4 regions of the Undibacterium sp. Di26W genome follow, and region 1 is predicted to be linked to each of the others. Evidence: predicted binding sites of a transcription regulator. Region 1 holds the regulator's gene; each other region holds the start of a gene.
What was found. Region 1 encodes sigma-54, which starts transcription at its own class of promoters, with help from an activator protein. Its sites were predicted from a motif close to TGGCANGNAANCTGCTTT; they were not measured.

Region 1 (7,901 bases):
TCCGTGAGCATTTTGGACACAATCGCGGTGGAAGACATGGCCAGCGCGCCGCCAAGGGCAAACGAAGCTTCCCAACTGATCCTGAATAAGGGCGGTAGCCAGCGACTGGCGATCCAGCCAAACAGCATGCTGGTCAATATGGTCACCAGCACCTGCGCCATGCCCAGGCCAAATACCGCCTTGCGCATGGCCATCAGTTTGGACAGGGAAAATTCCAGTCCTATGGAAAACATCAGGAAAACCACGCCGAATTCCGCCAGCTCATGGGTGACGGCACTTTCTTCCGCCACACCCAGGCCATATGGGCCAATTAAAATACCAACTACCAGGTAACCCAGCATGGGCGGCAGTTGCAGCATGCGGAAACCGACCACGCCCATTACGGCGGCTGCCAGCAATAATAATGTAGTGTCTAGACCTGTCATGTCTCCTATTATTGCCGATTTATCGCGTCTGAAACCTGCCTTAAGGCAAACAATATTCACTACGTTACAACTGGCAGAGTTCTTGCTTTGCAGATTTCGTTTATACTGCGGGCATGAACGAATTCAATGCCCTATCTTCCCACGGCCATGCTGCACCTGTGCGTACGGCTGAAGCCACGCAGCGTGCCTTGAAACTGGCATGCGAAACCCTGCAAATCGAAGCCGATGCCCTGCTTGCATTGCAAAAACGCCTGGGTAACGGTGATGCCGCCGGCTTCTCGGAAGCCGTGTATATGTTGTTAGCTTGCCACGGACGCGTGGTCGTCTCTGGCATAGGCAAGTCCGGCCATATCGCCCGCAAAATTGCTGCCACTTTTGCCTCTACCGGCACCCCTTCCTTTTTCGTCCACCCGGCAGAAGCTGCACATGGCGATCTTGGCATGGTGACATCCCAAGATGTATTTATTGCCATCTCCTATTCTGGTGAAGCATCTGAACTGATGTCCATCCTGCCCATCATCAAGCGCCTGGGGGTCAAACTGATCGCCATGACCGGCAACCCGGAATCCAGCCTGGGCAAACTGGCAGATGTGCACCTGAACCTGCATGTAGCAAAAGAAGCCTGCCCGCTGAACCTGGCACCAACCGCCAGCACCACGGTGACACTGGCACTGGGTGATGCACTGGCAGTTGCCGTACTGGATGCACGCGGCTTTCGAGAAGAAGACTTTGCCCGTTCCCACCCTGGCGGTTCGCTTGGCCGTCGCCTGCTGACCCACGTCAGGGATGTTATGCGAACCGGCGACGCCATCCCGCAAGTGACACCGGATACCAGGCTGAAAACCGCGCTGCTGGAAATCACCAAAAAAGGCATGGCGATGACCGCCGTGGTGGATAAAGACCAGTATATCGTCGGCATCTTCACCGACGGTGATCTGCGCCGCCTGATGGATGGCACACGCGACTTTACCCAGTTGCAGATTGCCGAAGTCATGCATGGCAGTCCGCGCCGCATACGGCCAGAACAACTGGCTGTAGAAGCGGTGGAAATTATGGAAACTTATCGCATCAACCAGTTGCTGGTGGCTGACGACCAGGGAAAACTGGTTGGTGCCCTGCATATTCATGACCTGACACGGGCCAAGGTAATCTGATGGAAATGGCGAAACAAACTGCAGCCCAGAATGCAAGCAATATCCAGCTCATGATATTTGACGTGGATGGCATTCTTACCGATGGCAGCCTGCATTTCGGCCCTGAAGGCGAAATGATGAAGACCTTCAATGTACTGGATGGCCAGGGCATCAAACTGTTGCAACAGGCAGGTATAGCCACGGCCATCATCAGCGCCAGGCAATCGGCGATCGTCGGCAAGCGCGCCGGCGACCTTGGCATCACCCACGTGCGCCAGGGCATACACGACAAAAAATCAGCCTTCCTGCAACTGATCGCCGAACTGGGTCTGTCTGCTGATGTCTGCGGCTTCATCGGTGACGACATCATCGATTTGCCGATACTGACACGCTGCGGCTTTTCTGCCAGCGTACCGAATGCCCACGCCGAAGTCAGGCAAAGAGTGCACTACGTCACCACTGCCGGCGGCGGCAAGGGGGCAGCGCGCGAAGTCTGCGACTTCATCTTGCGCGCCCAGGGCAGATATGAACAGGCAATTGAGGCATACCTGTCATGAAACATCATATGACCATAGACCGCTTTCGCATCTGGCTGGCAGTGATACTGCTGGGCGTCATTACCCTGGGTACCATCTGGGTGATGGAAGTCATACGCCGCAATGCGAATGATGAACAGAACCGTACATCGGCACGCTCGGCACCGGATTACTATGTAGAAAAATTCAATTTCATCCGTTTGTCGAATAATGGCAAGGCGAATTACCATATCACTGGCGAACGCCTGATACATCTGCCACGCAATGACAATATAGAAATTCAGCGTCCGCAAATCAATAGCTTTGATGTTGATCGCCCACCTTTGCATTTGCTGGCTGACCTGGCCGTTGTATCACAAAAATCCATGGTGATCACACCCAAGCGTGAACACGATGAGGTGCGCCTGTATGACAATGTCAGCATGGAAAGGCCAGAAGGCCTCAGCTCGCAATTCATGCGACTGGAAACCGATTATCTATTGTTATTACCCGACGATGATATTGTCAAAACCGACAAACACGTCACCGTCAAAACAGGAAAAGTGGACACCACAGCCATCGGCATGGAGGCCAACAATTCCACCCAGCATCTGGCCCTGCTGAGCAAGGTGCGTATTCACTTGAAAAAACGTGAATATGCTCCCTCCACACCATCCAAATAGAGAAAGCGATATTTGCCAATGAAAAATATGAAATTGACACGCTCCCTTGGCCCATGCCTGGGACTGGCCTGTTTTGCATTAGTGCACACGCCTGCAAGTGCAGAAAAAGCTGACAGCCTCAAAGAAACAGTCATAGAAGCCGGTTATTCTGAAATAGACGGAAAAAACAGCGTACGCGTCTTGTCCAAAGGCGTGCAACTGGTGCGCGGCACCCTGATCGTCAATTCAGAAAAAGCCGTCGTCACCGAAGCCCCGAACGGTGACGAGTTTGTCGTGCTGACCGGCGGAGTCAGCAAAAAAATAAGCTTCCGGCAAAAACGGGATGGCGGCCCGGATCTGTGGGTAGAAGGCGAAGCCGATCGCGCTGAATACAATCAGACGACAGAAATCGTCAAGTTCATCTCCAAAGCCAAGATCCGCTATCTGGAAGGCAAGAAAGTCACCCAGGAACAGGAAGGGGAATACCTGTCCTATGACAGTAAAAATGATATCGCTGTCGGTACCAATTCAACCACGGGCCAGCATGTAGACGGTGCTGGCCGCGTCAAAATCACCCTGCAACCCAAACAGACCAATTAAATGACTGCCACGCCTAGTACCTTGATCGTCAAGGGATTGCAAAAACGCTACGGTGCGCGCCAGGTGGTGCGCGACGTCTCGCTGGAAGTGAAAAGCGGTGAAGTGGTTGGTTTGCTGGGCCCGAATGGTGCCGGCAAAACCACCTCCTTCTACATGATCGTTGGCCTGGTGCCATCTGACGCCGGCGATATCACGATCGACGCCGTCAATATCTCACAACTGCCGATACACCAGAGAGCCGTGCTGGGTTTGTCCTACCTGCCGCAGGAAGCGTCCGTATTTCGCAAGCTGACGGTAGAAGACAATATCCGCGCCGTGCTGGAATTGCAAAAAGATGCCAATGGAAAATTTCTTTCAGAAAAATCCATTGTCAAAAGACTCAATGCCTTGCTGGCCGATTTGCAGATTGAAAAGATCAGGGAAAATCAGGCGCTGTCACTATCAGGCGGCGAACGCCGGCGGGTAGAAATTGCCCGCGCCCTCGCCACTAATCCGCGCTTCGTCTTGCTGGATGAACCCTTTGCCGGTGTTGACCCGATAGCCGTGATTGAAATCCAGCGTATTGTGCGCTTCCTCAAGGAGCGCGGTATCGGCGTGCTGATTACCGACCACAACGTGCGTGAAACCCTGGGCATCTGCGATCACGCCTACATCATCAATCAAGGCGCTGTACTGGCCAGCGGCAAGCCAGACGACATCATACAAAATGAATCCGTGCGTCGCGTCTATCTGGGAGAACATTTCCGGATGTGACGGGAATCATCATGAAACAAAGCCTGCAACTACGCACGTCCCAGCATCTGGCATTGACGCCTCAATTGCAGCAATCTATACGCTTGCTGCAATTGTCCACATTGGAATTGCACCAGGAGCTGGAAACCCTGCTCATCGAAAATCCCATGCTGGAGCGTGTGGATGATCCGCTGGACCATGCCGTGCGCCTGTTGGCCGATGGTGCCATCAATACCAGCAGCACCGCCGCCGATGCAGGTATGGAAGCCCCTGCATCCCGCGAAGAAAGCAACAGTACTACGGAAGTTCAGGGTGATGCCGATAGCGCCGTCAGTAACGAAGCCCTCAGCGCCAGTGAAGAGGACTGGAGTTTTGATGACGTGCATCATGGCAGCAAAAGCAGCGATGATGAAGATGGTCGCCCGCAACTGGGTGCTGCCCACATCACCCTGCGTGAACATCTGCAGGAACAAATGCGCCTTAACCTGCGCGAGCTGCGTGACCGCGCCCTGGTCGAGTTGATGATTGATGCCATTGACAACAATGGCTACCTGACAGAAACCCTGGATGAAATCCATGCCAGCCTGCCACTGGAATTGTGCGTGGAGCCAGAAGAGCTGGCATTTGCCCTGAACATGCTGCAGAGCTTCGACCCAGCCGGTGTGGGCGCTCGCACACCTTCTGAATGCCTGGCCCTGCAAATCAAACGCCTGCCTAAAATTGCTTTCGTGACACGCAGGCTGGCCTTGCAGATTGTCGAAACGCAACTGACTTTATTTGCACAAAGAGATTTCACCAAACTCAAGAAAATTCTCGACTGCGACGATGAAGATTTGCGCGACGCACAAACTGTCATCAGACTGTGCAAGCCCCGTCCGGGTATCGACTTTGCAGTCGATGAATCGGATTATGTGGTGCCAGACGTCATCGTCAAAAAATCAGGCAATGGCTGGCAAGTCACGCTGAATCAGGATGTCATGCCCAAATTGCGGGTTAGTAGCATGTATGCCAACATCATGAAGCAAAACCGGGGGGAAGGCGGACTCGGCTCACAGCTACAAGAGGCGCGCTGGCTCATCAAGAACATGCGGCAACGTTTCGACACCATTTTGCGCGTTGCACAAGCGATAGTTGAAAGGCAACGTAATTTTTTCACACACGGTGCTGTCGCCATGCGCCCCCTTGTTTTGCGCGAAATTGCTGATACACTAGGATTACACGAGAGCACTATCTCACGTGTAACAACTCAAAAATACATGCTGACCCCTCACGGCATGTTTGAGTTGAAATACTTTTTCGGCAGCCATGTCGCGACGGAAACAGGGGGAGAAGCATCTTCCACCGCGATACGCGCACTCATCAAGCAGTTGATAGGAGCAGAAGACCAGAAAAGCCCACTCTCTGATAGCAAAATTGCAGACATGCTGGGTGAACAGGGCATGGTAATTGCCCGACGGACAGTTGCCAAATACCGTGAAGCCCTAAAAATCCCCCCAGTGAGTTTGCGTAAATCTTTGTAAGCAAGTCCTTGTAATCACGGTTTGAATTGCTATATATGATTTAGCTCAAGGCAATAAGACAGCAATGAGCTTATCGTTACAGCAAGCAACATCACTATAGGAGCACAGTATGAATCTCACCATCAGTGGACATCACGTCGAAGTAACTCCTGCAATTCGTGAATATGTACATACCAAACTAGAACGTATCAGGCGACATTTCGACCAGGTCATTGATATCGCCGTCATCCTGACGGTGGACAAGCTCCGGGAAAAGGAAAAACGACACAAAGCCGACATTAATCTGCATATCAGTGGCAAAGATATTCATGTAGAAAGTCTGGCGCATGATCTGTATGCAGCGATCGATACACTGGTAGACAAACTGGATCGCCAGGTCATCAAGCACAAAGACAAAATACAAAACCATCAGCACGACGCCATCAAGCATATTCCTGATCCGGCATCGGCTTCATAAGACTCACCACCCCTGCCTTCGGGTTGCGGGTATCCAAAACAAGGACGCGAAAAGCGTCCTTTTTTGTTGGATGAATGGTTCTGAAATAAATCATATATTCAATCGCTAAATTGATTGCCCTCTGACAGGCTGTACAGGTATTACTGCCATTCCTACGTAGGCAGGAATATAGCGGGCAGGCAATCTAGCAACATTTGGCATACCGTGGTCTGATTTAATGTCAGGTCTGCATGCTTTACGTGTGTAGCTTTTATGTACTTACCCACAGTATTTAAGATTGCCAGCCGGGGGTAGCCCGGCAGCTACTCCCTTTTCTTGCTTCGCCAAGAAAAGGAAGCAAAAGAAGGCGACCGAGGCGTCGTCGCCCCTGCGGGGTTCCCGTTTGTGCGGTACAAAAAATGGGAAGATCCGAAACTCGCTACGCTCAGACATCGGCTCTTCTATTTCCATTTTCTGTACCGCACAAACGGCGTCGACACATCGGAATTGTTAAATTCAAAAACAACCCCAAAGTCAAACCCAACTGCAACTGCAACTGCAACTGCAACTGCAACTGCAACTGCAACTGCAACTGCAACTGCAACTGCAACTGCAACTGCAACTGCAACTGCAACTGCAACTGCAAGGAGCATCCTTTACTTGCACTGTTTCCTCATATACTTATACATCCCGTGACGTGCATCGCTGACAAAGCTAAAATAGCAGCTTCATTCTCTACTGCATAGCCAATCACCATGAGCGAATTTGTCCTCACTTCTGTCAAGAACAACATAGGCTATATCACCCTGGACCGGCCCAAGGCGCTGAACTCATTGTCGCTGGAGATGGTGCGTGCGCTCACCACGACTTTGCTGGGTTGGCAAGACGATGTAAATGTACGTGCTGTGTTCATTCACGGCAGTAGCGAAAAGGCTTTTTGTGCAGGGGGCGATATACGTTTCTTTTATGACGTGGGTACCGCGACACCAATGGGAGACTCTGCCCTGTTGGAAGACTTTTTTACTGAAGAATATGCATTAAATCATTTAATCCATTTTTACCCCAAGCCCTATATCGCGCTGATGAATGGAGTAGTCATGGGTGGTGGTATGGGCATTGCCCAGGCAGGCAATGACTGCCGTCTGCGCATTGTCACGGAACGTACCAAGATGGCGATGCCGGAAGTGAATATCGGCCTGTTCCCGGACGTGGGGGGAGGTTATTTCCTGTCGCGTGCACCGGGGCAAATCGGTACCTACTTGGGCTTGACCGGTGAAATGATCAACGCAGCAGATGCATTGTATGCAGGGCTGGCCGATGTATTTATACCGACATCAGAACTGCCCGCCTTGATGCATCTTCTGGGGCAAAATACCGCCACGGATGTGCGAGCGGCAATCCGCGAATTTGCTGCTCCTTTTGCAGATCAGGCACTCCCTGGCACCGGCAAGCTGGCAGCAAACAGATCAAGTATTGATGCCCTGTTCAGCGGAAACAGCGCAATCAAGATCAGCAACAACTTGCAGCAAGATGCATCTGATTTTGCACAGCAAGCATTTGCCATCATGCAAAAACGTTCCCCCTTACTGATGTCCGTCACGCTGGAACAACTACGACGCAGCGCCAGCATGACCGTATCCGATTGCCTGCGCATGGAAAGAAACATGGTGCGCCATTGCTTCAAACACGGCGAAGTGCTGGAAGGTGTGCGTGCGCTAGTCGTTGACAAAGACAATACGCCACGCTGGTCACCCGGTACGCTGACGGAGGTGACGACGGAACAAGTGACAGGCTTCTTCGCAGAAGCATGGCCAGCTCATGCGCATCCTTTGCGACACTTGAAAGACTAGATAAAACAAGTCAGACAGAATATCAGGC
Region 2 (7,901 bases), on a different contig from region 1:
TCCAATTGAGGAAAGAATTGGAAAGCAACTACCGAAGTCGTACCTACATTTCCTAATGGTTTCTCAAGGAGTATATAAACTCTCTTTTGCAGGCCCTTTGCCAAATTCTAATTTTTGGCCACCAGATTCCGTCATGACTTTTTATGAAGAGCAAAACGGCGATATTGAATATTGGAGTGACACCGACAGAAGGCAGGGCGATAAAGAATATTATCAGTATGGTGTAATGGATGATGGCTGTATGAAGGCCGATCCCTTAGATTATGTTGGAAGCCACATCTCTGATCTGATTTCTGTCGGATATATTGATGGTGATGGTTTTATTGCATTAAATCCAGCAGAAATAAGTAGTGACGGCGAATGGGAGGCTTGGTATCTGGATTGGAGAGCTGTTGGTGTAAAACGATGCAGGTCATTTGCAGAATTATTTCAAAATATTGGGTATAGTGCGGCTGAGAAGCCCAATAAAGGATTTCCATACAGTGCCGCCATGTTGCAGGCCTCCTGTGCTTCACATATTCAAACTGTGGCATTAATTGAATAGAGTCTTGATGCCATTTACGCGTTGCTGCGACACGCAGCATGCCGGGACAGAAACCAGTCCACGCTCCCTGATTTCTGTTCCGGCATCAAAAAAAATCTTATCAAGCCCAACCCTCAAGGCTTTTTCTCTTCCCGTTTTTCTATCACTATCCTTGATGCAGTAGGCATTTCCCTGACGGTGTAGCCTTCCGGGATGCTGAACAGGCTGGATGCTGGTTCGGTGCGTTTCAGGTTGTTGAGGCGGTAGCTCCATTCGCCGGTGCGGGGGTCGCTTTGTTTGGAATAGACGGTCATTTGCAGCTCTGGTGAATACCAGGTTTCTGAGCTGACGGTGATGGCGTTTTTATTGCCGATTTCGCCTGCGGGGATTTGGTAAGAGCGCATTTTCCCTTCGGCTCGCACGCCATCTATGTCGCGGCTACCCAGGTCTTTGGTATTGCCTTTTGCTGTCCAGCGGGTGTCGGTGAAGGCCATGGGCAGTGGGCCCATTTTGATCAAGTCGGCAAAATTGCTGGTCAGTTGCAGCGTTTCGGCATGGGCTATTTGCAAGTCACTGCCTGTGCTGGCACCAGCAACAACAGTGGCAGCACCAGTACCGGCGCGTATTACCCTGACCTGGACTTGTTCACGCGTGTCTTTGCTGCCTTCGGCTTTGTCGTCGCCATTTTTGCGTTCGATTCTTTTGACTGTGACTTCATCACCGTTGCGCAGGGTTTCTACGTGGACGGTTTTGCCTTCCTGTTTCATTTTTTCCAGTTTCTCTTTGACGCTGGCCAGTTTGTCGTCAAGCTCTTTACCGACGCTAATTTTGGTGGCTGTCTTTTTTTCTGGCATGAGGAGGTAACGCACGTTGTCAACCGGATCAACAATCAGGATGTGTTGTACGGTGCCTTTGCTGTCGCGGATTTCCTGACGGGTGCGGCCTGCGTTATCCCGGTAGCTGACGCTGGTGGTTTTATTGCTGATTTGGTTGCCGTCTGCCAGGGTCTGGGTTTTTTCTGTGACAATCTCTGCACTGTAGGGTGCATTCTTTACCGGCTTGATGGATTGCATGCCTTGCATGCCGGAAAAGGCCTGGCTCATGGCAGAAGATATGATGGTGTTGATGTGTTTGCCATCGGGTATATCTGCCAGTGCGGCCAAGGGCGGCAGGGGAGTGATTGGTGTCATGGGCGTCATTGGGCTCATGGGGGCCATTGGTGCTAGAGGTGCCATCGGTGCCATTGGGGTCACCTGTATTATTTCTATCCGTTGGCCGGACTGTTTTTCTTCTGCCGGTTCTGGTGCCGCATTGTCGTTGATGACGTTGGCTTGTGCCATTGCCCAGGAAGATCCGAGGAGAATAAAGAGGGGGAGTTTGCCGTTCATGTTGTGTCCTTTTTTGTCGGTTAGCTTAAAAATCTGTTTGTTTAGTCAGTGTTTCAGTCAGTGCTGGAAAAGGGTTTTTAATATTTGAGCAGGCGCATGGCCAGGGGTGTACCGTCTGCATCCACCAGCATCTGGGCTTGTACCAGGTCGCCGGCCATTTCGGGGTTGACCGGCATGCCCAGGCTGGTCAGCCAGGCCGCGGGTACTTCTGCTTCCAGCATGCGCGGTGTTTCATTGTTCAGGCGATCCAGTGGCACCAGGGCGATGAAGGGTGGCAAATTAAAGGGTGGCAAATCTGCGTTGGCATAGGCAGTATTGGGTGGTACCGGGTCTTGCATGTGGGTAGGGGCCAGCACCATCATCATGAACAGGCCCAGGCTGCCACCCATTGTCAACATGCCGCCCAGCCATGGGTGCCAGCGCCTGATGCGCGCCTGCTTTTTGTCTTTGGCTTGCTGGTTGGCAAAGGCTTGCAATAAAAGCTGTTCAGTTGCTGCTGGGGCATCCAGTTGTTGCAGTTCTTCACGCAGGATGCTGAATTGCCTGTCCAGCGCGGCGTCCATGCTGCCTGCATCGTCGATGGCGTTTCCTGGGGCTGTCATTGTTCTGTTCCTGTCATTGTTGCGTTTGCTCTTGATGCGGTTGCTGATGCTGTTGTCGTGCGCATGGCCAGTTCTGTGCGCCATCCCATTCTGTCGCTGTACTGCAGGATGGCGGCACGTGCCCTGGACAAACGAGAACGCACGGTGCCTATGTCTATGCTGCAAATAACGGCGATTTCTGCATACGACAGTTCTTGCAGCTCATACAAAATAATCACGTCACGATAATGCGGGCGCAGCACGCTCACTGCCTGTCTTACATGTTCTGTCAATTGCTGGCTGAAGATGGCGTCTGAGGCTTCTGCCGTTTCGCTCATCAATACTTCTTCCTGGTCTTCATCCCCCAGACCTGGCAGCGGCTGATGGCGGCGTTGGGCCTGGTCCTGTTTCAGCAGCAGGTTTCTGGCAACGCCAAACAAAAAATTTTGCAAATTACCCAGGCCAGCGTCATAGCGATACGATCTTGTCAGCAAGCCCATGAATACGTCCTGCACGACATCGGCGGCCAGTGCGCTCTGGCTACAGCGCATCAGGGCATAGCGATAAATCGGCCCCTGATGGCGTTGGTACAGACGTTGGAATGCCGCAGCATCGCCATCACGCATTTGCCTTAGCAAGCTGGAGTCTGTATCCCCGGTGTCTGTTTTCATTCGTCTGCGGTTGTCTTCAGCTTGGATTTGGTTTTGGTGGAACAAAGTCTCTTGTATGTATTACCTTGAGTAGGCTCAAAAGTTCCAACTATTTTTCTGCAGGGCTGTTAATCTGATATTTATTAAAATTGCACCCTATTGGTGATAACTCGCCTTTATTTGGTGCGCAGTCCTGCAATATGGCTTGCGGAGGCTTAGTTATGCTTGGTTCAAAACTTGCTGTGTTGCTTTTAATAATGTTTGAGTAGTAAAAGTTGATATTCAGTATCTGACTACTTGTTATTTTGAAAATCAACCGAAATAATGGGAAAGCGCAGTTACTACGCAGATGACAAGAAAGAAGATATGGATCTGACACCCAGAGAAAAAGATAAATTGCTGATATTTACCGCTGCCTTGCTGGCGGAGCGGCGCAAGGCACGGGGCCTGAAATTGAATTACCCGGAAGCAGTCGCCCTGATCACCGCAGCCATCATGGAAGGCGCGCGCGATGGCAGGACGGTGGCAGAACTGATGTCGGAAGGTACGCAAATACTCAGCCGTGCCGATGTCATGGAAGGCGTGCCGGAAATGATTCCTGATATCCAGGTTGAAGCAACCTTCCCGGATGGCAGCAAGCTGGTTACCGTCCATCACCCCATTCCTTAGGAGAAGACAATGATACCAGGCGAAACCCTGATAGAGGATGGGGACATTGAACTGAACGTGGGTCGCACTGTCGTCAGTATTACTGTGGCCAATAGCGGCGACAGGCCGATACAGGTAGGTTCACATTTCCATTTTTATGAAACCAACCCATCCCTGCAATTTGAACGTCAACTGGCTTATGGCATGCGCCTGAACATTGCTGCGGGTACGGCTATCCGTTTTGAACCGGGGCAGCATCGTAGTATAGAACTGGTGGCACTGGCTGGTGACAGAAAAGTCTATGGCTTCAGCGGCAAAGTGATGGGGGCGCTATGAAAATTTCGCGTCACGCTTATGCTGAAATGTTTGGCCCGACCACAGGTGACCGCATCCGTCTGGCAGATACCGGCCTGTTCATAGAAATTGAAAAAGACTTTGCCATTTACGGTGAAGAGGTGAAGTTTGGTGGTGGCAAGGTGATTCGTGACGGCATGGGCCAGTCACAAAGACCACATGCCGAAGTCATGGATACGGTCATCACCAATGCGGTCATTATTGATCACTGGGGCATCGTCAAGGCAGATATTGGTATTAAAAATGGTTTGATAGCCTGCATAGGCAAGGCCGGCAACCCTGACATACAGTCTGGCGTGGACATGGCCATTGGTGGCGCGACAGAAATCATTGCCGGTGAAGGCAAGATCGTGACCGCTGGCGGTATTGATTCACACATCCATTTTATTTGCCCGCAACAGATTGAAGAAGCGCTGATGAGTGGCGTCACCACCATGCTGGGTGGCGGTACAGGCCCGGCCACTGGCACGGCAGCAACCACCTGCACCCCGGGGCCCTGGCATTTGCATTCCATGTTGATGGCGGCAGATGCCTTTCCCATGAATCTGGGTTTTATGGGCAAGGGTAATGTCAGCCTGCCTTTACCGCTGGAAGAGCAGGTAAGGGCCGGAGCCATCGGCCTGAAGCTGCATGAAGACTGGGGCACGACGCCGCAAGCCATCGACAATTGCCTGACCGTGGCAGACCAGATGGATGTGCAGGTTGCCATTCATAGTGATACGCTCAACGAAGGTGGCTTTTTGGAACATACCCTGGCGGCATTCAAGGACAGGACTATCCATACCTTCCACACTGAAGGTGCGGGTGGTGGCCATGCGCCGGATATTATTGCGGCGGTGGGCGAGGCGAATGTGTTGCCGTCATCCACCAATCCAACCCGGCCTTACACCGTTAATACCCTGGATGAGCATCTCGACATGCTCATGGTCTGCCACCATCTTGACCCGGCAATCGCCGAAGACATTGCCTTTGCCGAATCGCGCATACGGCGCGAGACTATTGCTGCTGAAGATATCTTGCATGACATCGGTGCCATTTCGATGATGTCTTCAGATTCGCAAGCCATGGGCCGTGTCGGTGAAGTCATCATGCGTACCTGGCAAACGGCAGACAAGATGAAGCAACAGCGCGGCTCGCTGGCGGAAGACAATGCGCGTAATGATAACTTTCGCGTCAAACGTTATATCGCCAAATACACCATCAACCCGGCGCTTACCCATGGCATCGCGCATGCAGTTGGCTCGCTGGAAGTGGGCAAGATTGCCGACATCGTCTTGTGGAAGCCGGCTTTCTTTGGCGTGAAACCATCGATGATCGTCAAGGGTGGCATGATCGCCGCTGCCCAGATGGGTGACCCGAATGCATCGATACCAACGCCACAACCCGTGCATTACCGCATGATGTTTGGTGCCTTTGGTGGTGGACTGAAAAAGTCTTTCACCTTTGTATCGCAGGCGGGGCTGGATGCCGGTCTGGCAGAACAACTGAAGCTGAACAAGACCCTGATCGCTGTCAAGAACACACGCCAGATTCGCAAAAAGGACATGATACACAATAGCCTGACGCCGACCATGGAAGTGAATCCGGAAACCTATGAAGTCCGTGCCAATGGGGAACTGCTGGTCTGTGAACCGGCAAAAATCCTGCCCATGGCCCAACGCTATTTCTTATTTTAAAAGATGCTGACATTACAAACAAAAATCGAGACTGCCGACAGCATAGCCGGGCAACTGGTCTTGCCGTATGAACTGCGTGAAAAAAGCCGCTTGCGCGCCACCCTGGCCAGTGGTGAAGATGTGGCGGTGTTTACCGTGCGCGGCACAGTCATGCGCCATGGTGACCTGATGCTGGGCAATGATGGCCGCGTGATTGAAGTCATTGCCGCCGCTGAACCGACGTATAAAGTGGAATGTGATACTGCCTTTAATTTATTGCGCTGCGCCTTCCATCTGGGTAACCGGCATACCCAGGCCCAGGTCGGCGATGGTTTTTTGCGCATACGCAAAGACCCGGTGTTGAAGGAAATGTTGCAGGGGCTGGGCGCCGTCGTCACCGAAGAGCAGGCCAGTTTCGAGCCGGAATCAGGTGCCTATGGTGGCGGCCATCATCATGCGGGCGATGATGGGCATCCGCATAATCCGCTGGCACCGATACCTTTACGGCAGCGCATACATCGTCCTTCTGACAGCAAGGCTTAAGCATGCAGTCTGCAGCCTTACTCCACCTGTTGCAACTGGCCAGCCCGTCTTTGCCTATCGGTGCCTATAGCTATTCGCAAGGGATGGAAGCGGCGATAGAAAAAGGCCTGGTGCGTAATGAAGCCACAGCCAGGGAATGGATCGTCAATTGCCTGCATGAAGTGGTGGCTCGTTTTGAAGCGCCGGTATTGTGGCGTTTGTTGCAGGCTTTTGGTGAAAGAGATCTGGTCGCCGTCTCACACTGGACCAGTTTGTTCATCGCCGCCAGGGATGCCGCAGAATTTCGTGCAGAGAGCATACAAATGGGTTATTCGCTGGGCAAACTGGTGCATGACCTGAAGATTGCGGATGCTGAATTGCTGGCGATTTTGCTGGCACAGCATGAATTGCCTTTGCCCACTGCCTTGGCTGCTGCTGCCATTGCCTTGCAGGTGCCGCCAGAATCGGTCTTGCTGGGCATGCTGTTCTCATGGGCAGAAAATCAGGTGCTGGTCGGGGTGAAATCCATCCCTCTGGGTCAGGTGGCCGGACAGCGTTTATTGCTGTCGCTGCGCCCCGAACTGGAAAAAGCCGCAAAGTTGGCGCAAGAACTGGAAGATGATCAATTATCCAACTGGGCACCCGGGCTGTCTTTGCTGTCCATGCAGCATGAGGTGCAATACAGCCGGCTATACCGATCATAAAAATTAAAACAGGAAACAAATAAATGAACACCCAAAATATAAGCTCTTCAGAACCGAATCCTTTGCGCGTAGGCATAGGTGGCCCGGTCGGCTCAGGTAAAACCGCATTGTGCGAAATGCTCTGCAAAAGCATGCGTGACCAGTATGAAATGGCGGTCATCACCAATGACATCTATACCAAGGAAGACATGGAAATCCTGCTGCGTGCCGATGCCTTGCCTGCAGAACGTCTGATGGGCGTGGAAACCGGGGGGTGCCCGCATACCGCCATACGTGAAGATGCATCGATCAACCTGGAAGCGATAGCCCGCATGAGTGCAGATTTTCCGGATCTGGATTTGATACTGGTGGAATCAGGTGGCGACAATCTGGCGGCCACCTTTAGCCCGGAATTGTCTGATCTGACTATCTATGTCATCGACGTGGCTGGTGGCGAAAAAATCCCGCGTAAAGGCGGGCCTGGCATCACCCGTTCTGATTTGCTGATCATCAATAAAACCGACCTGGCACCACATGTAGGTGCCAATCTGGACATCATGGCGCAAGACGCCAAACGCATGCGTGGTGAACGCCCCTTTGTATTTACCAATCTGCGTACGGGTGACGGGCTGGAAGCGGTGGTCAGCTTCATTCGCAAGCAAGGCATGCTGGACGAAGTCAAAAACTAATTTTTAATCTGGAATCGGGAGAAACGCATGAAACCAAGCAAATCGCAATCCCTGGGCGCGATCATCGCACTGAGCCTTGCCATGACCACATTGCCAGCGTCGGCGCATGACAGTGTGCTGCATACCATGAATGCGCTGCTGGATGGCTTTCTCCATCCGTTTACCGGGTTCGATCATTTGCTGGCCATGCTGGCGATAGGTATCTGGG
Region 3 (7,901 bases), on a different contig from region 1:
TGAATTGCGCATGCAGTTCATCTAGCCTGCTGCGGTGGAAATGCGCCAGCGTGCCCAGGGCAAATTCCAGGTATTCCACCGGGTCCAGCGTACCAGCCTGGTATTGGGCAAAGAAATCCGCATTGCGACGGGCGAATGCATCGGCATCGACTGCCCCTGTGCGGCACAGGAACTGTCCCCATTCATAATCGGAATCGATGGGGATCAGGGTATGGTCGAGATCAAATAAGGCGATATTGCGCATGCTAGTCATGTGTAGAGTCTGGCCCCGGCTGTTGCTGCAACATCAGTTCGCGCAGCAGCGGCAGGGTAATAGGACGTTTGGTTTCCAGTGAGTAATGGTCCAGCTGATCGAGCATATCGGATAAATAACTCATATCACGCCGATAATGGGTAATCAGATAGGGTAACACGCCCGCCGACAGTTGTATCCCGCGGGCGTGGGCGGCACGCTCAAGTGCATCGATCTTGTCTTCATCGGTCAGACCATGTACCTGATAGATCAGGCCCCAGCCAAAGCGGGTGCGCAAGTCGTCACGTACATTCAAAATCATGGGCGGGTGATTGCCTGCCCCGACCAAAAAACCGCCATGCGCACGCGCCTCATTGAACAGATTGAAAGCCGCGATCTGGTTCAGCGGTGGTAACTGGTCGCAATCGTCCAGCAGATACAGGCTGACACCTTCGGCGAAATCAAAGGCACTTTCCGGCGCATCAGCCGGGATATAGCGGGCCGAGGCATCATCGGCCAGTGCATGCAGCAAATGGGTTTTGCCGGCACCAGCTTCACCCCAGATATACACCGAGCGTTCACCGTACTGACTGGTGATGCGCTGGGCAAACAAGCCCAGCAATTGCGCCAGTTCAGCATTTTGCCCCACCACAAAGGTGGCAAGGGACGGCAGTTTCTGCGCGTCCAGGTCCAGTAATAATTGCCTCATGTCTGACGATAAAAAGAGCTATTCATGTAAGACACACGCAAGTGCTTGACGGCAACCGAGACGATGGCAGAAGCGGGCAAGGCAATCAGGATACCGATAAAGCCAAACAGTTGCCCGAATGCCATCAAGGCAAAAATCACGGTCAGGGGATGCAAGCCTATGCGTTCGCCGACCAGGCGTGGTGTCAGATAAAACGATTCCAGCATTTGTCCTATGCCATAAATGATGGCGACAGACATCAGGCCACCAAAACCATCAAATTGCAGGATAGCACCGATCAGCGCCAGTACCAGCCCCAGTCCATAACCCAGATAAGGGATGAACACCAGAAAGCCGGTAATGATACCGACCGGCAGTGCCAGGTCAAAACGGGCGATGCTGAGTGCCACCGAGTAATACACGGCCAGCACGATCATCACCAGGATTTGCCCGCGCAGGTATTGCGCCAGCAATTCGTCGACTTCGGCGACCGCACTGGCGGTTTGTTTGACAAAGCGGCGTGGAATGAAGTGGCTCAGGCGCTTGATCAGGGCATGCCAGTCCATCAGCAGATAAAACAGCACGATGGGAATCAGCAATAAATTGGCGACCATACCCAGCAATGCGGTGCCACCGACACGTATTGAATTCAACACGGCTTTACCGATGACGTCACCGCTGCTGGCCATTTGTTCAGTCAGCAAAGTCTTGATGCCATTGCTGTCCAGCCTTATCTTGATGCCAAACTCAGACAGCATGGGGGCCAGCATTTGATCCAGCTTGTCAAAAAAGCGCGGTATCTGGTCTTGCAACTGCGGGATTTCTTTTTGCAAGATCGGTATCATGATCAGGAGCATGGCCAGGACGACCGCAATCAGCACCACAATTATCAGGGTTGCGGCCACCGAACGTGGCAGGCCAAATCTGCGTATGCGCAGGGCACATAGCTTGTCCACCCAGGGCGTCAGCACATAGGACAGGATGCTGGCAACGATGAAAGGCATCAGCACGGGGCCCAGCAGTGATAGCAACAGCAGCAGGCCAAATGCCAGGGCCAGCCACAGCATGGATTGTTTTTGCTCCGACGTAAAAGAAAATGGCATTTTTATGGCTGCTTAGTAGTCAATATAGTAGTCAAGGTGACATCGAATTTACTGCATGGTCCCAAAAAACAGAGTTTTCGCGGTCAATTTGTTAAAATAGCGGTTTTGCCGGACTTTTCTGGCAATTCCTCTATTTTACCGCCTCCTGCCCCTATTGCCGAATATCATGAGCACTTCTACCCTTGTTTCTCTCTCTTACGCCGACGCTGGTGTCGATATGGTCGCTGGCGACGCCCTGGTTGACGCCATCAAACCTTTTGCCAAACGCACAATGCGCGAAGGTGTCATGGCTGGCATAGGCGGTTTTGGCGCCATGTTTGAAGTCAGCAAAAAATACAAGGAACCTGTCCTGGTTTCCGGCACGGATGGCGTGGGTACCAAGCTGAAACTGGCTTTCCACCTCAACAAGCATGACACGGTTGGCATCGATCTGGTGGCCATGAGTGTCAATGACATCCTGGTGCAAGGTGCAGAACCCTTGTTCTTCCTCGACTATTTTGCCTGTGGCAAGCTGGACGTGGCAACTGCTACCGACGTCATCAAGGGCGTGGCCTTTGGCTGCGAACAAGCGGGTTGCGCCCTGATCGGTGGTGAAACGGCCGAAATGCCCTCCATGTACCCTGATGGTGAATACGATTTGGCCGGTTTTGCCGTTGGTGCCGTAGAAAAATCCAAAATCATTGATGGCAGCAAGATACAGCCGGGTGACGTGATTCTGGGGCTGGCTTCGTCCGGCATCCATTCCAACGGCTTCTCGCTGGTGCGCAAGATCATTGAAGTCGCCAAGCCAGACCTGAGTGCCGATTTTCATGGTTGTAGCCTGGGTGACGCCCTGATGGCACCTACCCGCATCTACGTCAAACCTTTGCTGGCCCTGATGGAATCCCTGGAAGTCAAAGGCATGGCCCACATCACCGGTGGTGGCCTGGTTGAAAACGTCCCGCGTGTATTGGGTGACAAACTGACTGCCGTCCTGCATAAAGATGCCTGGACTCTGCCACCCCTGTTCACCTGGCTGCAACAGCATGGTGGTGTGGCCGACGCAGAAATGCACCGCGTCTTCAATTGCGGCATAGGCATGGTGGTGATTGTTGCTGCTGAGCTGGCAGATGCTGCCATGGCACAATTGGCCGCAGCCGGTGAAACCGTGTACCGGATTGGTGAAATCCGTGCCCGTGCCGGTGAAGAGCATCAGACTATCGTAGTCTAAGAACCTATTTACGATCTTACTGCGCGGGCGCAATCGGAGTCCACGCGGGGCTCATGCGCTGCTCAAAATGCTCATGTACTAGTGTACATTCCGCTTTTTGCGCTGCGCTTTTGTTACACTTACCCCGCTGATACACGCACGTTCGCTCGCTACAGATCGTAAACAGGTTCTAATATCGTCCCAAGTATCGTCCATACTATATCCGTAGCAACGCAACCTGCCAGCCAGGTTGCGTGTTGTCTGTAGCATCCCCAGTCCCGCGTTTTTGTCCGCGTTTCTGTCCGTATTCTTCCCGCGTTCTTTTCAGCCTTGCATCTGGCTGGCATATTTTGCGCGCTAAACAACACCCCTTTCTGAGCAAAACCCTGTTCCTGCAAATCGCTGAGTGAACTGGCACGTTTCTTGATATGCTGTTGTTGTACTGTAACCGCGAGACTTGAACATGGCAAAATTTTTCAATGAAATGGCGGCCGTTTATGCTGGCACGCCCAGCAATAACAGTCACACCCGCGAGCATTATCGCGAATTTTGCACCTGGCTGGCACAGCAGTCTGCAGAACAGCTGCAGCGCAAGCGCGCCGAAGCCGACCTCAGCTTCCGCCGCGTCGGCATCACCTTTGCCGTCTATGGTGATGATGCCGGTACCGAACGCCTGATCCCCTTTGACATCATCCCCAGGATCATTCCTGCGAATGAATGGGCGCAATTGCAAAAAGGCCTGGTCCAGCGGGTACAGGCACTGAATATGTTCATTCATGATATTTATCATGACCAGAAGATCATCAAGGCAGGCATTATCCCTGCCGGACAAATATACAAAAACGCACAGTACCGGCCAGAAATGCAGGGTATTTCGGTCGCTTCCGATATTTATGCCCATATTGCCGGAGTGGATATCGTGCGTGCTGGCGAAGGCGAGTTTTATGTGCTGGAAGATAATTTGCGCGTGCCTTCCGGCGTGTCTTACATGTTGGAAGATCGCAAGATGATGATGCGCCTCTTCCCCGAGCTGTTTACCCGCAACAAGATTGCCCCGGTTGATCACTATCCCGACATGTTACTGGACAATTTACGCTCGGTAGCACCCATGGGCGTGGATGACCCGACAGTAGTGGTCATGACCCCCGGCATGTATAACTCGGCCTATTTTGAACATGCTTTCCTGGCGCAGCAAATGGGGGTGGAACTGGTGGAAGGCCAGGATTTGTTCGTCAATGACAACACCGTTTTCATGCGCACGACGCGCGGGCCGAAGCGGGTGGACGTGATTTATCGTCGTATTGATGATGATTTCCTTGATCCGCTGGCTTTCCGTCCGGATTCTTCGCTTGGGGTTCCTGGCCTGCTGTCAGTCTACCGTGCCGGTCGGGTTACCCTGGCGAATGCCATCGGTACTGGTGTGGCAGATGACAAATCCATCTATCCTTTTGTACCGGACATGATCAAGTTTTACCTGTCTGAAGAAGCGATATTGAATAATGTACCGACTTTCCAATGCCGCAAACCGGAAGACCTGTCCTACACCCTGGCCAACCTGTCCGAACTGGTGGTCAAGGAAGTGCATGGGGCTGGCGGTTACGGCATGTTGGTAGGTCCTGCTTCCAGCAAGCAGCAGATAGAAGATTTCCGCCAGCGCCTGCTGGCCAAGCCGGATGGCTATATCGCCCAGCCCACGCTGGCATTGTCATCTTGCCCGACTTTTGTTGAAAATGGCATCGCCCCCAGACATATTGATTTGCGCCCCTTTGTCTTGTCAGGCAAGCATATCTCCATGGTGCCGGGCGGCCTGACCCGCGTCGCCTTGCAGGAAGGTTCACTGGTGGTGAATTCTTCACAAGGCGGCGGCACCAAGGATACCTGGATACTGGAAAATTAATCACCTCATGCACCCTCGCAGCCTTGTGCACAAATGCCGGGCTGCCTTTGAATGTTGCAACAGGTTTTGACGATTGAGGAAAAATACCATGCTAAGCCGCACTGCCGATCACTTGTTCTGGATGGCGCGTTATACCGAACGCGCTGAAAATACCGCACGCATGCTGGATGTGAATATCCAGACGTCGATGTTGCCGCAGTCGGCAGTAGATGCCGAACGGGGCTGGCGCGCCATGCTCGGCATTTCTGAACTGCAGTCTGCCTTTGATCATCAATATGGAATACTGACCAAAAAGGATGTGCTCGATTTCATGGTGAAAGACCCCATGAACCCGTCGTCGATTGCATCCTGCCTGAAAGAAGCGCGCGAAAATGCGCGTGCCGTGCGCGGCACCCTGACCACCGAAGTATGGGAAACCCAGAATGCCACCTGGCTGGACATGCAGGAAAGATTATCTGACCACGTATTGGAAAATGATCCCAGCCAGTTTTTTGAATGGGTCAAATACCGCTCACATTTATCACGCGGCGTTACCCTGGGCACCATGCTGAAAGATGAAGCGGTGCATTTCATTCGCCTTGGTACTTTCGTCGAGCGTGCCGACAATACGGCACGTATACTGGATGTGAAATTCCATGGTGCGAAAGAAAGCAAGCGTGGTAACGACAGCCTGCAAAGAGAGTTTTATTACTGGGCCGCGTTGCTGCGTTCAGTATCGGGCTTTGAAATTTATCGCAAGGTGTATCGTGATGTGATCACCCCTGAACGGGTGGCCGAGCTATTGATTTTGCGGGGTGATATGCCACGTTCGCTATTGGCCTGCATGGATGAAGTCGTCGCCAACCTGCGTGAAGTGCGCAATGATGTGTCCGCCGATACCGAGCGTTTTGCCGGCAAGTTGCATGCAGAACTGAAATTCGCCCGGATAGAAGAAATACTGGCTGCCGGTCTGCATGATACCCTGACCACATTCCTGGAAAACATCTTTGAGCTGGGTAATCGTGTCAGCCGCGACTTTCTGGTTCCGCTGGCAGCCTGAGATTATCTGAAAAATCATGCAACTTATCATTCGTCACGAGACCATTTACCATTACTCTGCGCCGCTGACCTATACCATACAGCAACTGCGTCTGACACCGCGTGCCGAGCAGCACCAACATGCAATTTCATGGCAGATCAGGACAGCAGGGCAGCGCCATGCTTACATTGATGCTTATGGCAATCCTTCACATACCCTGACCATCACCGGCCTGCATCATGAGGTGTCCATCATTGCCGAGGGTGTGGTTGAACTGGCCATGCCTTATCAGGGGCGGATTACTGATCAGGACACCTTTTCACCGCTGGTATTCACGGTGCCTACACGTCTGACCGAGCCGGTTGCTTCCATTCTTGACTTCGCTGGCAGCCATTTGCCTGATCTGGGCAAGACCACTACTGGTGCATTGCTCAATCTGGCGACGCACATTCGTGGTGCGGTGGAGTATCAGACTGGTGCGACCATCGTCACCACCAGCGCCAGTGATGCCTTGCAATTGGGGCGCGGGGTTTGCCAGGACCATGCCCACCTGTTTCTGGCCTGCTGCCATGCACGCGGTATCCCGGCCCGTTATGTGTCTGGCTATATCGACCCTGAATCGAGCGACCATGCCGAGAGCCATGCCTGGGTCGATGCCTGGGTGGAAGATGCCGATTACACTGGCTGGGTCAGCGTGGATGTGACCCATGCCCGCCTGATGACAGACACCTATTGTCGTTTGGCTATTGGCCGCGACTATGATTCAGCCGCCCCGGTACGCGGCGTAAGACGTGGTGGCGGGCACGAGACCATGAGCGTGACTGTGGCAGTAACGCCGCGTTGACGCTGGTATTGTGCAAATAGAATATTAAAAATTTAATTTATTTGTGATTTGCCCCGGATTTCGGCCAGATTTTCTGGCCGATACGCCACATTTTGCATCAGGCTGATGCTTTATCTGGGGCAAGATTAAGGTAGAATCCCCACTTCGTTCCACCAAGACTTTGCTCTATGACTTACTGTGTTGGCATGCGGCTTGACGCCGGGCTGGTGTTTCTCTCTGACTCACGTACCAATGCGGGCGTGGATCAGGTAGGTACTTTCCGTAAAATGTCGGTCTTTGAAAACCCTGGCGATCGCACCATGGTGCTGATGACCGCCGGTAATCTATCGATTTCGCAATCGATACGACAACTGGTCTCTGAGCATGTGGATGGCAAAGGCAATACTATCTGGACCGCTCCGAATATGTATGAAGCCGCCCGTATCGTCGGTGAGGCTGTGCGTATGGTGCATCACCGCGATGCCCAGGCATTGTCCGAGTTCGGTATTGATTTTAATGTCAGTCTGATTTTTGGTGGACAGATCAAGGGCGAGCGCTGCCGCCTGTTCCAGATTTATTCTGCCGGTAATTTCATCGAGTCGCATAATGAAAATACCTATTTCCAGATTGGCGAAGCCAAGTATGGCAAGCCCATCATAGACCGTGTTGTTACCCCCACCACACCGCTGGATGAAGCAGCAAAATGCGCGCTGATTTCCATGGATTCGACATTGCGCTCCAATGTGTCGGTCGGTTTGCCGCTGGATTTGCTGGTGTATGAAGATAATAAACTGGCGATCACCCATTTTGTCACTATCGATGAAAAGAATCAGTATTTTCAAATGATACGCAATACCTGGGGCAAGCAATTGAAAAGCGTATTTGAAAGTATTGATGATCCGGTTTGGAATGCCAGCCCCGAAGTCATTGATAATGTCCTGTCTGCCACTA
Region 4 (7,901 bases), on a different contig from region 1:
CGCCGTCCCGCCCATACAGAACCGCATCGCAGACCAGACCGCAACCTTGACCACAGAACAAAAAGCTGCCCTGGAACAAAAGCTGCGTGATTTTGAAAACAAGAAAGGCAGCCAGATTGCCGTCCTCATCGTGCCCACTACTGCCCCCGAAACCATAGAACAGTATGCCCTGCGCGTAGCAGAACAATGGAAGCTGGGGCGCAAAAAAGTTGATGACGGTGCCATACTGCTGATCGCCAAGAATGACCGCAGCCTGCGCATAGAAGTTGGTTATGGCCTGGAAGGTGCACTCAACGACGCCACCAGTAAACGCATCATCAGCGACACCATCACTCCTTATTTAAAACAGGGTGATTTCAATGCAGGCATACAGGCCGGTGTCGATCAAATGATGCGCGTAGTGGATGGCGAAGCCTTGCCCGCAAAAACGGCGCGCCGAACCAATGATGTAGGTGGCTTCCAGCAATATGCCCCCATACTATTTATCATGGCATTGGTGGTTGGTGGTGTATTACGTGCACTGTTTGGCAGGTTGCCTGGTGCCCTCGTTACTGGCGGCGTCGTTGGCGGAATCGCCTGGCTGGTAGCCGGTGCCATGCCCCTTGCCATGATTGCAGGTGTACTGGCACTGTTCTTTACCCTGTTAAGTGGCAGCCTGGGCGCACGTGGTATTGGTGCCTACTATGGGGGCAGTGGCAGAGGTGGCATGGGTGGCTTTGGAGGTGGTGGCGGCTTCAGTGGCGGCGGCGGTGGTTTTGGCGGTGGCGGTGCATCGGGGCGGTGGTAATCATGAGCAACTTCAACATCAAACGCATCACCAAACACCTGCTGACTACCCACTACCAGCTAAGAAGCGCCTTTCCGCCCTTAAGCCTGCTGGCCATAGAGCAAGCCATCAAAACCTGTGAATCCAACCACCTCGGTGAAATCCGCTTCGTAGTCGAAACCGCGCTAGACTGCGGCCCATTGCTGCGTGACCAGACCGCCCGTACACGCGCCATAGAAGTTTTTTCGCAATTACACATCTGGGATACGGCGCACAATAATGGCGTACTTATTTATGTATTGCTGGCTGACCGCGATGTTGAAATCGTGGCAGACCGCGGCATCCATGCCAAAGCTATAGCCGACGAATGGGAGCAAATTTGCCGCATGATGGAAAGCGCCTTCAAACTGGATCAGTATGAAGACGGCGTCATCCGGGGCATACAGGCCGTCAGTCAGCACCTGGCAAAACACTTCCCGGCGGATGGCGACAACCTGAACGAATTGCCAGATACCGTTGTCGTGTTATAACCGCGCGAAAGAGAAGAATCAAGCCAGGCAGCCATCGTAGTAAACAGTGACTGTAGAATCTCAACAATAAACAAACAAAAAAAACGAACTCAAAAAAACGAACTTAAAAAAACGGCTATAATCTGGCCCATGAAAAAGCTGGTTCGCTTATTGTTATTGTGCATCCTGATGCTGACTATCCCTGTACAGGGCGTCCTGGCAGCCAGCAGGTTGTGTTGTGCTGACGAGCCATCTTCTGCATTATTTTCTGTCTCGGCTTCTGCCAGTCAACAACATCTGCACCAGCATCATGCCAGCACGACAGTAAAAAAACACGCATTGGATCATGCTGCATCCGTCGATGCATGTTGCGCAGCGACCGCCATCCTCAGCCAGGATAATGTGCTGCCATTGCTTCGTCCTTCTTCAGAAAGAATCGGCCTGATTTTTTCTTCCTATACAGGCCACATCAGTGATGGCCTGGAGCGACCACCCAGGTCCTGATACTTCCCTTCCTTTGGACATGACCTGACATTGCCAGGTCATCAAATCATTTTCGCAGACCCAGCATAGCTCTGTGTCTGCCGACTGTGCACGCCTATTCAGTGTTTGACGCTGGATAAGCGCGGCATTGTCATTCCACCTTCCTGGAAAAGAAAGTATCTTATGAAATCCGCTTTAAATAAATCACACATCCTGTCCACAGGCCTGGCTGGCCTTGCTGTATCCCTGTTATTTTCCTCGGGTGCAGTAATGGCATCAGGCACCCACGCAGATGGGCACGCCCATGATGAAGACGCAATAGGCAAGCCCGGCATCGCCAGCGCAGTGACGCGCACCGTCAATATCGACATGAGCGACAGCATGCGTTTTACGCCTGCCAGCATCCAGGCAAAACAAGGCGAAACCATACGCTTTGTCATCAAAAATTCAGGCAAGCTCAAACACGAGTTTGTGCTTGGCTCAGAAAAAGAATTGAAGGAGCATTACCAAGTGATGAAAAAAAATCCCGAGATGGAACATAGCGACCCCAACATGGTGACACTGGCCGCTGACCAGGCAGGTGAAGTGCTGTGGCAATTCAGCAAGGCAGGCAAGATCGATTTCGCCTGCCTGCAACCTGGCCATTACGATGCAGGCATGAAAGGCAAAGTGCAGGTCAGCAAGTCCCAAACCAATGCCAGCGCAGGTGAACACCAACATCACGCACAATCAAAGGACACATTATGAAAAGCTTGAAAACAATGATGCTGGCCGCGGTGTTGTGCCTGAACCTGCCGCTGGTGAATGCCAATGCAAAAGCCCCTGACTATGCAAACACCACCAACCCCGCAGGGCAGGACAATACTGCGGCTGCAAGCACACTGACAGATGCAACAGACGGTGAAATCATCAAAATTGACAAGAGCAGCAACAAAGTAAGCATCAAGCATGGTCCCATCAAAAACCTGGACATGCCAGGCATGACCATGGTGTTCAGAATCAAGGAACCGACCATGCTGGATACACTGGAAACCGGCAATAAAGTGAAGTTCAGGGCAGAAAAAGCCAATGGCGCGCTCTATGTTGTTGACATTCAAGCCGTAAAATAAATTGCTAGCCAGTGCAGCCTGCCAATGTGGCATCAAATCTGGCGGGCTGCATTCAATCTAAATTGTTGGACTGTGCAGGGCGGCAGATAATGCATAAAAACATTGTCAGATGATGAATGACTGGTGTTTAATGTGAACAATGTTGCAAGGCTTTGGCTTGTTAGAACCTATTTACGATCTTACTGCGCGAGCGTGATCGGGACTCATGCGCTGCTCAAAATGCTCATGTACTTAAGTACATTCCGCTTTTTGTGCTGCGTTTTTGTTACCCTTGCCCCGCTGACGCACGCTCGCTACAGATCGTAAACACGTTCTTAGCCCAAGGCAGCTATCCAGTGACATGATTAAAAAATTCTTTCCATTCAACGACGCCTTATCGCCATGCAATCCAAATCAAAACAGCTTTTTGCCTTTTTCACTCTGTGCGCCATTCTATTTTCTGGCAGTGCAAACGCAATGACCATGCTGCGGTCCAACCAGACCCTGATACTGTTCGGCAAAGTCGTGCCTGAAGACAGCCAGCTATTCCGCAAAAAACTCGAAGAAGGCCCAGTCAAAACAGTGCTCATGACCGAAAGCCCCGGTGGTGATATGCGTGCTGCCTATGCCATCGCCGACCTGATTACAAAAGGCAAGATGAATACCGCAGTCAACGGCAATTGCTTGTCTGCATGTGCACTCATCTTTATGGCTGGCGCAGAAAGACAAATGCTCGCCAGCAAACATATGGAGAAAACACGCTTGGGTTTTCACGCCCCGCACAATAAGCTCACCAGAGAAATCTCCACTGCCGCCATACCCAGATTTCGTGAATGGTTGCTTAAGGTCACGCAAGGCAAATTCCCGGAAGAAGTCCTGGATCGTGCTCTTAACATAGAAAGCGCCGGCGACATGTTGTCCTTCTATTACCCGGACGAAAATTTTCTTGGCGATATCCGCTTCTGTGCGGAAGGCGCGACACGTTGCGAAGCCCTCAAAGGCTACAACATCGTCAAGATAGGCATCCTGACAACGGCAGACTTGCTGAAATTCGAGAGCCTGGATCAACCTGACAAGGCAAGCACTAAATCCGAGTAGCAACTATCCCGAATCAACTCTATGATGGTGTGAGTAGCAGGCAGACTGCTATCAACAAAAAAAGGAAACAAGATCATGACAGACACAACGCTGCTCACAACTCTCACAACCTTGGTCCCTGGCCAGTTGACCGTCTACACTTACGGCGGATTTGCACCAGTCTGCATGAACAAAAAAGGTGAACTCACTGGCTTTGACGTTACCTTTCTTAAAAAATTCGCTTTCAGCCAGAATCTGGGCATTGTCTTGATAGAACATGACTTCGACGGCATCTGGACCATGCCGAACGAAAATCTATGCGACATCGCCGCAGCCGGCGTCCAGCAACGTGATGACCGGCATGTGGGGCCGGGCGGTTCATGGAGTGACGCTTATTTCCAGGTACAAAGATCACTGCTGGTGCGCAGCGCCGACAAAACAGCATTTGACCACCTCGAAAACCTGGACGGAAAAACGATACTCGTGACCAAAGGGTCAACCGCAGACATCGATGCGAAAAAGCGGTACAAGCCCCTCGGCTGCACGATAAAGGTCGTTGAAGACCTTGTTCCTGAGAAAGAGCGTGATAACGCACAGCAATACATCGTCGAGGAGCTGTTAGAAAAAAACGAGATCGATGCCTTCGGCGAAGGTGATGTCAGCAACCAATACCTGAGTGGCATCTACGGCAAGAAAATTGAAGGCGGCCTGGCGCTGGCGGATATTCATCATATCGACGGCAGCAATGAAACCTTCAATTTCATCACGCGCAATGCCAGTACAGGCTTGCTTGGTTTGTTGAATGCCTTCATTGCGAATAACAAGCAAAACTATGATAAAACTGAAAAATGGCACAGTGAAGCGTGAAAAATTTGAACTGAACCGCAAATCGTAGTTGCATGTTTAGTTGCATGTTCATTTGCGAATGCATCGTTCTGACAGGTGCAGAAAAACCATGTTCATCAGCAAGCATGTGCCAAATATACTTGCGGACTAATCTTGGGTGCATGTTGATTATTGTATGGTTGTTACGTTGGGCGTTTGGTTCAGACTGCCAGGATGGGAGATACAGGCGGGCCGCATCAGCCCAGGTTCTTGAACGCTGCCTACAAAATCAGTGATCCAGATCAAATTTATGGTCTGGGGGCGGTGGTATATCCACCCCCTTCTCCGTCAATTGAACTTGCGGGGGGATGCATGCGACCAGGCATGCTACAGTACGTCTTTTGCTTCTTACTCAATTTGCCATGAATTCAACCGTGGCCCGCACTGTGCCCATGTTGCGCTACAGCGTGGTGCATGAAACCCGCTACACCTACCAGAGCCTGGTGACCCTGTCGCAGCAGTTGCTGCACATGGCACCGCGCTGTTTTGCCGTGCAGCAAACCGAATCGCACAATGTATTGGTCGATCCAGGTGTAGACGAAGGCGTTGACGGGGTTGATTTCTTCGGTAACGCCATCCGCCGCTTTACTGTGACCACGCCGCACAAGGTGCTGCGTGTTCTGGCCGAGTCGACCATTGCGCTGGCAGCCCGTCCCGGCATAGCACAGATTGCCGTCTCACCGCGCTGGGAAACCGTGCGCGACATGGTGCAACAGTCGCGCCAGCCGGCCATACTCGACGCCTGTAGCTATTTGTTTGAGTCACCCCATGTGCGCTGGAATGCGGCAGTGGAGCAGTATGCGCGGACCAGTTTCACCCCGGGCCGGCCGTTATTGGACGCTGCGCTGGACCTGACCAGTCGCATCTTTGATGATTTCGAATTTGACGGTAACGCCACCGACATTGCTACGCCGCTAGAACAAGTGCTGGCTGGCCGGCGCGGTGTGTGCCAGGACTTCGCCCAACTGATGATAGGCGGCCTGCGCAGCCTTGGCCTGCCGGCACGCTATGTCAGCGGCTATATCCAGACCCATCCACCGGCAGGGCAGCCAAGGCTGATCGGGGCAGATGCCTCGCATGCCTGGGTTGCGGTATTTTGCCCGGAGCTGGGCTGGGTCGATTTCGACCCGACCAACCGTTGCCTGGTGCAGAGCGAACATCTGACCCTGGGCTGGGGGCGCGATTTCAGCGATGTCACCCCGATGCGCGGTGTGGTGCTGGGTGGTGGCGCTCACGAACTGCAGGTCAGCGTCACGGTGACACCGTTGGCATGAGCCCTTGTGGGCGATCTCGGTGCGTGCCGCACCAGCATAGGGTGTGCATGGTGTGCTGAGCGGGCAGAGTGCATTACACATTACTGGCAGCAGTGGATTTTCTTGCGCCAATGGCATAGATCCTGCTAGATTGACAGGGTCGCCCCTCACTCAACCAAAGGTCTCCGCATGGCAATCCGAGTCGCGCTACACCACAAAACCAGCTACCGTTATGATCGCCTGGTCGCGTTGTCACCCCATGAAGTGCGTCTGCGTCCGGCGCCACATGCCCGTACCCCTATCCTGTCGTATTCGCTGACAGTGGCGCCAGAACAGTACTTCATCAACTGGCAGCAAGACCCGTATGGCAACTATATCGGTCGCTTTGTGTTTCCCGAAAAGGCTGACCGGCTGGAATTTACGGTCGACCTGGTGGCCGACATGACGGTCATCAACCCCTTCGATTTCTTCGTCGAGAAATATGCCGAGACCTTCCCGTTCGCGTATCCGGCCCAGCTCAAGGCCGAACTTGGCCCCTATTTGCAGAACGAAGAGCCCGGCGCACTACGTCAGGAATGGGTGAAGCAGATGCGCAGCGACCTGCTCAAGGAAGCCATGGGCACCAACGATTTCCTGGTCGCCATCAATCAGCGACTGCAGGCTGATATTGCGTATCAGTTGCGCATGGAACCTGGTGTGCAGACCCCCGAACAAACACTGGGATTACTTGCCGGCTCTTGCCGTGACAGCGGCTGGCTGCTGGTGCAGATCTTGCGCGACGTCGGCCTGGCGGCCCGTTTCGTATCGGGCTACCTGATCCAGTTGCGGGCCGATCAGGAAGCGCTGGACGGCCCCAGCGGCACCAGCGTCGATTTCACTGACTTGCACGCATGGGCCGAAGTATATGTGCCGGGCGCTGGCTGGATCGGCCTCGATCCGACCTCCGGCATGCTGGCCAGCGAAGGCCACATTCCACTGGCGTGTACAGCCTTGCCATCGTCGGCGGCACCGGTCACTGGCTACACCGACGAAGCCGAAGTAAGGTTTGAACATGAGATGACAATCACCCGCATCCATGAAGACCCGCGCGTGACCAAGCCCTACTCGGACGCAGACTGGCAAAGGATCGACCAGTTGGGTGAACAGGTCGATGCCGACCTGAGACATCAGGACGTGCGCCTGACCCAGGGCGGCGAACCGACCTTTGTGTCGATCGACGATATGGATGGGGCTCAGTGGAACACCGAAGCCCACGGCGATGACAAGCGCCGCCTGGCGGGCCAACTGATGCACCGTCTGAAGAACCATTTTGCACCCGGCGGCATGTTGCACTACGGCCAGGGCAAGTGGTATCCGGGCGAGCCGCTGCCGCGCTGGGCCTTGAATATTTATTGGCGTGTGGATGGCCAGCCGATGTGGGTGGACGCCAGCCTGTTCGCCGACGAGCAGGTCAACGATGGCTATGGCCCAGCGGATGCCGAACGCTTCGCCGCAACCCTGGCACGCGCGCTGCGCCTGCCTGCCGACAGCCATCTGCCGGCGTATGAAGATGTACTGCAGCAGGCCCGGCGTGAGCAGACGCTACCGGTCAATCTTGATCCGCTGAGCGTTGACCTGGACCAGTCCGATGAACGACGCCGCCTGGCGCGCCTGTTGCAGACGGGTTTGGGAGCGGTGGTCGGCTATGTACTCCCGCTTAAGCCGGAACCGACCGACCAGTCGTTCGCCATGGGCACCCTGTGGCGCACCTCGCGCTGGCCGCTCAAGCGCGAGCATCTGTATCTGCTGGATGGCGATTCGCCAATGGGTTTGCGCCTGCCACTGAATGCCTTGCCGTGGG

Region 2: ACO0LM_RS00025 (urease subunit gamma) is a predicted target of sigma-54. The motif match lies at 3,369-3,386, and genes of this name have one in related genera.
Region 3: ACO0LM_RS13885 (circularly permuted type 2 ATP-grasp protein) is a predicted target of sigma-54. The motif match lies at 3,625-3,642, and genes of this name have one in related genera.
Region 4: ACO0LM_RS27740 (DUF2126 domain-containing protein) is a predicted target of sigma-54. The motif match lies at 6,194-6,211, and genes of this name have one in related genera.

The regions. Positions count from the first base shown of each region.
Region 1 is NZ_JBMPOR010000017.1:51,332-59,232, reverse strand. It holds gene ACO0LM_RS18875 (monovalent cation:proton antiporter-2 (CPA2) family protein) at 1-425, opposite strand, end outside; gene ACO0LM_RS18870 (KpsF/GutQ family sugar-phosphate isomerase) at 539-1,579, shown strand; gene ACO0LM_RS18865 (KdsC family phosphatase) at 1,585-2,115, shown strand; gene lptC (LPS export ABC transporter periplasmic protein LptC) at 2,112-2,756, shown strand; gene lptA (lipopolysaccharide transport periplasmic protein LptA) at 2,784-3,335, shown strand; gene lptB (LPS export ABC transporter ATP-binding protein) at 3,336-4,088, shown strand; gene ACO0LM_RS18845 (RNA polymerase factor sigma-54) at 4,100-5,587, shown strand; gene hpf (ribosome hibernation-promoting factor, HPF/YfiA family) at 5,697-6,044, shown strand; gene ACO0LM_RS18835 (hypothetical protein) at 6,485-6,676, opposite strand; gene ACO0LM_RS18830 (enoyl-CoA hydratase/isomerase family protein) at 6,779-7,873, shown strand.
Region 2 is NZ_JBMPOR010000001.1:147-8,047, forward strand. It holds gene ACO0LM_RS00005 (hypothetical protein) at 1-544, shown strand, start outside; gene ACO0LM_RS00010 (hypothetical protein) at 658-1,911, opposite strand; gene ACO0LM_RS00015 (hypothetical protein) at 1,989-2,513, opposite strand; gene ACO0LM_RS00020 (RNA polymerase sigma factor) at 2,510-3,163, opposite strand; gene ACO0LM_RS00025 (urease subunit gamma) at 3,509-3,811, shown strand; gene ACO0LM_RS00030 (urease subunit beta) at 3,821-4,126, shown strand; gene ureC (urease subunit alpha) at 4,123-5,820, shown strand; gene ureE (urease accessory protein UreE) at 5,824-6,342, shown strand; gene ACO0LM_RS00045 (urease accessory protein UreF) at 6,345-7,025, shown strand; gene ureG (urease accessory protein UreG) at 7,049-7,693, shown strand; gene ACO0LM_RS00055 (HupE/UreJ family protein) at 7,721-7,901, shown strand, end outside.
Region 3 is NZ_JBMPOR010000010.1:82,661-90,561, reverse strand. It holds gene ACO0LM_RS13905 (HAD family hydrolase) at 1-244, opposite strand, end outside; gene hda (DnaA regulatory inactivator Hda) at 246-941, opposite strand; gene ACO0LM_RS13895 (AI-2E family transporter) at 938-2,023, opposite strand; gene purM (phosphoribosylformylglycinamidine cyclo-ligase) at 2,190-3,233, shown strand; gene ACO0LM_RS13885 (circularly permuted type 2 ATP-grasp protein) at 3,676-5,109, shown strand; gene ACO0LM_RS13880 (alpha-E domain-containing protein) at 5,198-6,148, shown strand; gene ACO0LM_RS13875 (transglutaminase family protein) at 6,165-6,971, shown strand; gene ACO0LM_RS13870 (peptidase) at 7,139-7,901, shown strand, end outside.
Region 4 is NZ_JBMPOR010000040.1:13,636-21,536, forward strand. It holds gene ACO0LM_RS27700 (TPM domain-containing protein) at 1-787, shown strand, start outside; gene ACO0LM_RS27705 (TPM domain-containing protein) at 790-1,296, shown strand; gene ACO0LM_RS27710 (hypothetical protein) at 1,426-1,779, shown strand; gene ACO0LM_RS27715 (cupredoxin domain-containing protein) at 2,029-2,505, shown strand; gene ACO0LM_RS27720 (copper-binding protein) at 2,502-2,867, shown strand; gene ACO0LM_RS27725 (ATP-dependent Clp protease proteolytic subunit) at 3,324-3,944, shown strand; gene ACO0LM_RS27730 (substrate-binding periplasmic protein) at 4,020-4,790, shown strand; gene ACO0LM_RS27735 (transglutaminase family protein) at 5,171-6,082, shown strand; gene ACO0LM_RS27740 (DUF2126 domain-containing protein) at 6,251-7,901, shown strand, end outside.